One region of the Pseudomonas sp. A genome, then DNA from elsewhere that is predicted to be linked to it. Evidence: predicted binding sites of a transcription regulator. Region 1 holds the regulator's gene; each other region holds the start of a gene.
The links. The regulator FliA, encoded in region 1, starts transcription of late flagellar genes. The targets are predictions, from matches to a motif close to CTAAAGTTTNNNNNNNNNNNGCCGNTAA.

Region 1 (2,199 bases):
CGAACCACGTAGGAGAGGCGTTCGGCGGCGTCGGTAATCTGCGACACTTCCTCGGCCTGCGGCATGGACGGGTCGATCTGGAAGTTGACGATTGCACTGTGCAGTTCACGGGTGAGCTTGCCGACCTCCTGGTACAGCCCGCGGTCGCGGGTCTGGTTCAGTTGGTGGATCAGCTGCACCGCATCACCGAACCGGCCGCGCTCGAGGCTCTCGACCAGCTCCTGGGCATGCTTCTTCAGGGTTGATTCAAACTCACCCAAAGAGTTGTTGGTTGACTCCATTGCGCCCCCCAGACGTGACTCAGCCGTTGACGCGTTCGAAGATCTTCTCGATCTTTTCTTTCAGCGCCAGGGCGGTGAAAGGCTTGACCACATAGCCGTTTACGCCGGCCTGGGCAGCTTCGATGATCTGCTCGCGCTTGGCTTCGGCGGTGACCATCAACACCGGCAGGTGCTTGAGGCGCTCGTCGGCACGGACCGCGCGCAGCAGGTCGATACCGGTCATGCCCGGCATGTTCCAGTCGGTTACCAGGAAGTCAAAGTGCTCACTGGTGAGCATCGGCAGTGCCGTGTTGCCGTCATCGGCTTCCTTGACGTTGGTGAAACCCAGATCACGCAACAGGTTCTTGATGATCCGCCGCATCGTCGAGAAGTCGTCAACGATGAGGATTTTCATGTCTTTGTTCAATTAGACCTCCAAGCAGTCTTAAACGCGCTCGGCGCCGAGCGCGCACTCAATCAATTCGGCACCACAAAAAAACGACTGCATCGAACCTTGGCTCAACGCGCCCGCCATTCACCCAGGCGACTGCGCAGACGTGCCGCGCACTGGCTGTGCAACTGGCTGACACGCGATTCGCTGACCCCCAGCACCTCACCAATTTCCTTGAGGTTCAGCTCTTCGTCGTAGTACAGCGCCAGCACCAGGCGCTCGCGTTCCGGCAGGTTGGCGATCGCCTCGGCCAATGCGGCCTGGAAGCGCTCGTCCTCCAGGTCCCGCGCCGGCTCCAGCTGGTTGCTGGCGCCATCCTCGTGCAGCCCCTCGTGTTCGCCGTCCTGCAGCAGGTCGTCGAAACTGAACAGGCGACTGCCCAGGGTGTCGTTCAAAATCCCGTAGTAATCATCGAGACTCAATTGGAGTTCGGCAGCAACCTCGTGATCTTTAGCGTCGCGCCCCGTCTTTGCTTCAACGCAGCGAATCGCGTCGCTGACCATGCGCGTGTTGCGGTGCACCGAGCGTGGCGCCCAGTCACCCTTGCGCACCTCGTCGAGCATGGCGCCGCGGATGCGGATACCGGCATAGGTCTCGAAACTGGCGCCCTTGCTGGCATCGTATTTGTTGGCCACTTCCAGCAGGCCGATCATCCCGGCCTGGATCAGGTCCTCGACCTGGACGTTGGCTGGCAGGCGCGCCAGCAGGTGGTAGGCGATACGCTTGACCAGTGGCGCGTAGCGTTCGATCAGCTCGTACTGAGCGTCCTTGGCGGCCTTGCTGTACATCTTGAAACCACTCGCGTTCATAACACTGGCCCTGCACTGGTGGGCTGCACCAGGCGCTCGACGAAGAATTCCAGGTGCCCGCGCGGGTTGGCAGGCAACGGCCAGCTGTCGACCTTCTGCGCGATGGCCTTGAACGCCAGCGCGCACTTGGAGCGCGGGAAGGCCTCGTAGACCGCCCGCTGCTTCTGCACGGCCTTGCGCACACACTCGTCGTACGGCACGGCGCCGACGTATTGTAGGGCGACGTCGAGGAAGCGGTCGGTGACCTTGGTCAACTTGGCGAACAGGTTGCGCCCTTCCTGCGGGCTCTGGGCCATGTTGGCCAGCACGCGGAACCGATTCATCCCGTAGTCGCGGTTGAGCAGCTTGATCAGGGCGTAGGCGTCGGTGATCGAGGTGGGCTCGTCACACACCACCAGCAACACTTCCTGGGCCGCGCGGACAAAGCTGACCACCGAGTCACCAATACCCGCAGCGGTGTCGATCACCAGCACGTCGAGGTTGTCGCCGATCTCGCTGAAGGCCTGGATCAGGCCAGCGTGCTGGGCGGGCGCCAGGTGCACCATGCTCTGGGTGCCGGACGCCGCCGGGACGATGCGCACGCCGCCGGGGCCCTGCAGCAGCACATCGCGCAGCTCGCAGCGGCCTTCGATGACGTCGGCCAGGGTGCGCTTGGGCGTGAGCCCCAGCAGAACGTCGA
Region 2 (2,199 bases), 2.8 Mb from region 1:
TCGGTGTTGCGCGCCAGGCCGTAGAAGTCCGGGCCGTGCTTGCTGGCGAAGCCTTCGAGCTTGTCCAGGGCGTTGCGCTGTTCGAACGCCTCGGCGTACATCTCGATGGCGGCATAAGCGGTGTAGCAGCCGGCGCAGCCGCAGGCGGCTTCCTTGGCATGCTTGGCGTGGGGCGCCGAGTCGGTGCCGAGGAAGAACTTCGGGTTGCCGCTGGTGGCGGCATCCAGCAGCGCCACCTGATGGGTGTTGCGCTTGAGGATCGGCAGGCAGTAGAAGTGCGGGCGGATACCGCCAACCAGCATGTGGTTGCGGTTGTACAGCAGGTGCTGGGCGGTGATGGTCGCACCGACGTTGGCCGGCGCTTCGCTGACGAACTGCGCGGCGTCGCTGGTGGTGATGTGTTCGAACACCACCTTCAGGGTCGGGAAGCGTTCGACCAGGCGGCGCATGTGCTCGTCGATGAAGCGTTTCTCGCGGTCGAACACGTCGATCTCGCTGCGCGTGACTTCACCGTGCACCAGCAAGGGCATGCCGGTTTCGGCCAGGGCCTCGATCGCCGGGAAGATATTGTCGATGCTGGTCACGCCCGAATCGGAGTTGGTGGTGGCGCCGGCCGGGTAGAGCTTGGCGGCGTACACGATCCCGCTGGCCTTGGCGGCACGCACATCGTCGGCGCTGGTGCGGTCGGTGAGATAGAGCACCATCAGTGGCTCGAAGCGGCTGCCGGCGGGGCGTGCGGCAAGGATGCGCTCACGGTAGGCGGCGGCCTCGACGGCGTTGCGCACCGGCGGAACCAGGTTAGGCATGATGATGGCACGGGCGAAGGTGCGCGCCACGTCACCGACGGTGTGGGGCAGGACGGCACCATCGCGCAGATGGATGTGCCAGTCGTCGGGGCGCAGGAGGGTCAGGCGATCGGACATTGGAGATTCCAGGCGGGTCGAACTCAGAAGCCAATGCTACCGGAAAACCCCTGTTCGAGCACGGCTATCAAGTTTTCCGACGGGCGACCGATAGCGTTCAGGTAAGTCGTCGGAATTTGTGGAGCCGCCCGTGCGCCAGCGTTACCTAGCCCTGTTCACCCTCGTTGCCAGCCTGCCGGCCGGAGCAATGACCTTCCAGACCCGCGTGGAGAACGTCGCCTGGAAAGTCGAGGGTGACCAGTTCGAATGTCGCCTGATCCAGCCGATCGACGGTATCGGCAGCGGTGAGTTCGTGCGCCGTGCCGGCGAGCAGCCGACCTTCCAGCTGCGTTCGGACAGCAATGTCCTGGGCGCTGGCTCCGCCACCCTGCTGGCCGCCGCCGCGCCCTGGCAGCCCGGGCGCGGCGACATCAACCTCGGTGCGGTGCACATGGCCCGTACCGGCGTGCTGTTCACCTCCAGCCAGGGGCAGGCCAGCCGCCTGATCAACGGCCTGCTCGATGGTCGCAGCACCGTGGTGCGCAACTACCGGGGCGAAGGTGGTCGGCCGATGGAAGTGCATGTGATGCCGGTCAGCTTCGCCAAGGCCTACAGCGACTACCAACTGTGCGCCGCCAAGCTGCTGCCGATGAACTACGACCAGATCCGCCAGACCCAGGTCGGCTTCCCCGGCGGCGGGATCGAGCTGGACAGCTCGGCGCGCGCCCGTCTGGATGTGCTGCTCGACTACCTGAAGGCCGATCCGACGGTCAACCACATCGAACTCAACGGCCACTCCGACAACAGCGGCAATCGCCTGACCAACCGCGACACCTCCCGCCGACGGGCCCTGGCGGTGGCCGACTACCTCAAGGCCCATGGCGTGCCGGAAGAGCAGATCAGCGTACGCTTCCACGGCGAACGCTATCCGTTGGCGAAGAACAACAGTGCCGCCAACCGGGCGCGCAACCGTCGGGTGAACATCCAGCTCGAGCGTGTAACGCCGGTCGAGAAGCCGGTGGAGAAACCAGCAGCGCAGGTGCCCCCGTCGGCCCCGGCACCCGCCGCCACGCCTGCGCCAACGACGCCTGCAGCCGCTGCCACGCCGTCCGCTCCAGCGAAATCCTGAGTGCGACAGCGGGTCGCGCTCTCGACAATTCCTGTCGCTTTGTCGTCACAAGCTGTCGCCCCATTGTAAATTTTTCAGCAACGCCGGTAGAATCATCCGCTTTCCGTACAACCCCGTGGAGTGATGGCATGGCGGACGTAAAAAAGGTCGTATTGGCGTATTCCGGCG
Region 3 (2,199 bases), 1.3 Mb from region 1:
TGGGAGCGGGTTTACCCGCGAAGACGATGGTGGCCTCACCGACGTCTTCGCGGGTAAACCCGCTCCCACAGGGGATGCTTGAGCGCTTTACTGGTCGCCGATGGTCCGGCTGATGGCATCGACCGTGGCGTCGATCTGCGCCTGGGTGCGTTCGAGGGTGCGGTCGTGCTCGTGCTGCAGTTCGATCTGCTTGGAGCACAAGTTCAGGGCAGCCAGCACCAGCAGCTTGTCGCCGATCAGGGTCGGGTAGTTGCGCTTGGTTTCGGCCAGCGCGACGTTGAGCATGCGCACGGCCTGGGAGAGGGTTTCTTCCTGGCCTTCGGGTGCCTTGAGCGAATAGTCGTTGCCCAGGATCGACACGACATTGACCGGCTGCGCTTGCAGTCTCATGCGTTCACGACACCTGCGCTGGCGCGCTCGACCAGGGCCTGGATGCGGGCGGCGGTGGCGCCGTGCTTCTCTTCCTGCTCCATCAGCGACAACTGCAGGCTGTCGTTCTCTTCCTTGGCCTGGGCCAGTTCCTGGCCGAGGCTGGCGTTCTGCTCGGCCAGTTGCGCGTTCTTGTGCATCAGGTCGCTGACCAGTTGCTCGAGTTGATTCAGGGAAGTTTCCAACATGCGTCTATCTCGGGTTGTTGCAAAGGGCGCACACGATAAGGAAAAACCGCCGCCCCCGCCATTAAATATCGGATTCAAAAGGTGTTTGCCTGGTTCAGGTTGACCCAGGATCGGCCCCCTTGTTCCGACCTGGATCAACCGCTGGTCAGGAAAATAGTTAGCTGCCTCACAATTTTTGCATTGCGGACTCAAGACTGGCCGGTCACGACCGATAGGCAGGCAGGTCTTCTTCCGTCGCATGGATCGCGGCACCTCTTCTGCCTTGGGAACTGCCTCCATGTCCTTACGCAATATGAATATCGCGCCGCGCGCGCTGCTCGGGTTCGCCGTGATCGGCCTGCTGATGCTGGGCCTCGGCGTGTTCTCGCTGATTCAAATGGGCAACATCCGCCAGGCCGGGGTGACCATCGAGGAAATCAGCGTGCCCAGCATCAAGACCCTCGACGAGCTGACCGCGCTCAACCTGCGCCTGCGCACCCTGTCCTACCGCCTGCTGCTCAACCGCGAACCGGCCACCCAGCAGGACACCCTGCGCCTGCTGGACGAGCGCAACGCGCAGATCGACAAGGCCCGCCGCGCCTACGAGCCGCTGGTAACCGCCGCCGACGAGAAAGCCGCCTTTGACCAGTACGGCCTGCTGCTCAACCAGTACCGCCAGCTCGAGGCACGCATGCGCACGCTGAGCCAGGCCGGCGACCTCGACGCCCTGCGCGACCTGCTCAACCGCGACCTGCTGGACAACTCCGAGCAGATCAACAAGATCATGGACACTCTGGTGCGCATCAACACCGACCAGACCAGCGCCACCAACGCCCAGGCCGCCGAGCAGTACAGCGGTGCCTTCGGCCTGGTGATCAGCCTGCTGGTGGCCGCCACGGTGCTGACCCTGCTGTTCGCCTTCCTGCTCACCCGCAGCATCGTCAAGCCCATCGATGAGGCGCTGAAGTCCGCCGAGCAGATCGCCGAGGGCGACCTCACCCACCACATCGATGCCGAGGGCACCGACGAGGCCGCGCGCCTGCTCAAGGCCATGGCCAAGATGCAGGACAAGCTGCGCGACACCCTGCAGCTGATCGCCGGTTCCGCCACCCAGCTGGCCTCCGCCGCTGAAGAGCTGAACAGCGTCACCGACGAAAGCGCCCGGGGCCTGCAGCAGCAGAACAACGAGATCGAGCAGGCCGCCACCGCTGTCACCGAGATGACCAGCGCGGTCGAGGAAGTGGCGCGCAACGCGGTGAGCACCTCCGAGGCCTCCAGCGAAGCCAGCCGTTCGGCCGGCGATGGCCGTGACCTGGTGATGGAGACCGTGGGCGCCATCGAGCGCATGAGCGGCGACGTGCAGTCCACCGCCAAGCTGATTACCCACCTGGCCGAGCAGTCCCGCGATATCGGCAAGGTACTCGACGTGATCCGCGGCCTGGCCGACCAGACCAACCTGCTGGCGCTCAACGCCGCCATCGAGGCCGCCCGTGCTGGCGAGGCCGGTCGTGGCTTCGCCGTGGTCGCCGACGAGGTGCGCGCCCTGGCCCACCGCACCCAGCAGTCCACCAGCGAGATCGAGCGGATGATCGGCAGCATCCAG

Region 2: the regulator FliA is predicted to act here: its motif matches at 990-1,017, upstream of AC0MAZ_RS09720 (flagellar protein MotY).
Region 3: the regulator FliA is predicted to act here: its motif matches at 805-832, upstream of AC0MAZ_RS01915 (methyl-accepting chemotaxis protein).

The regions. Positions count from the first base shown of each region.
Region 1 covers NZ_CM149873.1:4,923,090-4,925,288, forward strand. Annotated here, with positions in the region: gene AC0MAZ_RS21990 (protein phosphatase CheZ) at 1-281, opposite strand, end outside; gene AC0MAZ_RS21995 (chemotaxis response regulator CheY) at 301-675, opposite strand; gene fliA (RNA polymerase sigma factor FliA) at 780-1,520, opposite strand; gene fleN (flagellar synthesis regulator FleN) at 1,517-2,199, opposite strand, start outside.
Region 2 covers NZ_CM149873.1:2,151,064-2,153,262, forward strand. Annotated here, with positions in the region: gene pyrC (dihydroorotase) at 1-923, opposite strand, end outside; gene AC0MAZ_RS09720 (flagellar protein MotY) at 1,054-2,031, shown strand; gene AC0MAZ_RS09725 (argininosuccinate synthase) at 2,160-2,199, shown strand, end outside.
Region 3 covers NZ_CM149873.1:415,418-417,616, forward strand. Annotated here, with positions in the region: gene AC0MAZ_RS01905 (cell division protein ZapA) at 88-390, opposite strand; gene AC0MAZ_RS01910 (hypothetical protein) at 387-617, opposite strand; gene AC0MAZ_RS01915 (methyl-accepting chemotaxis protein) at 895-2,199, shown strand, end outside.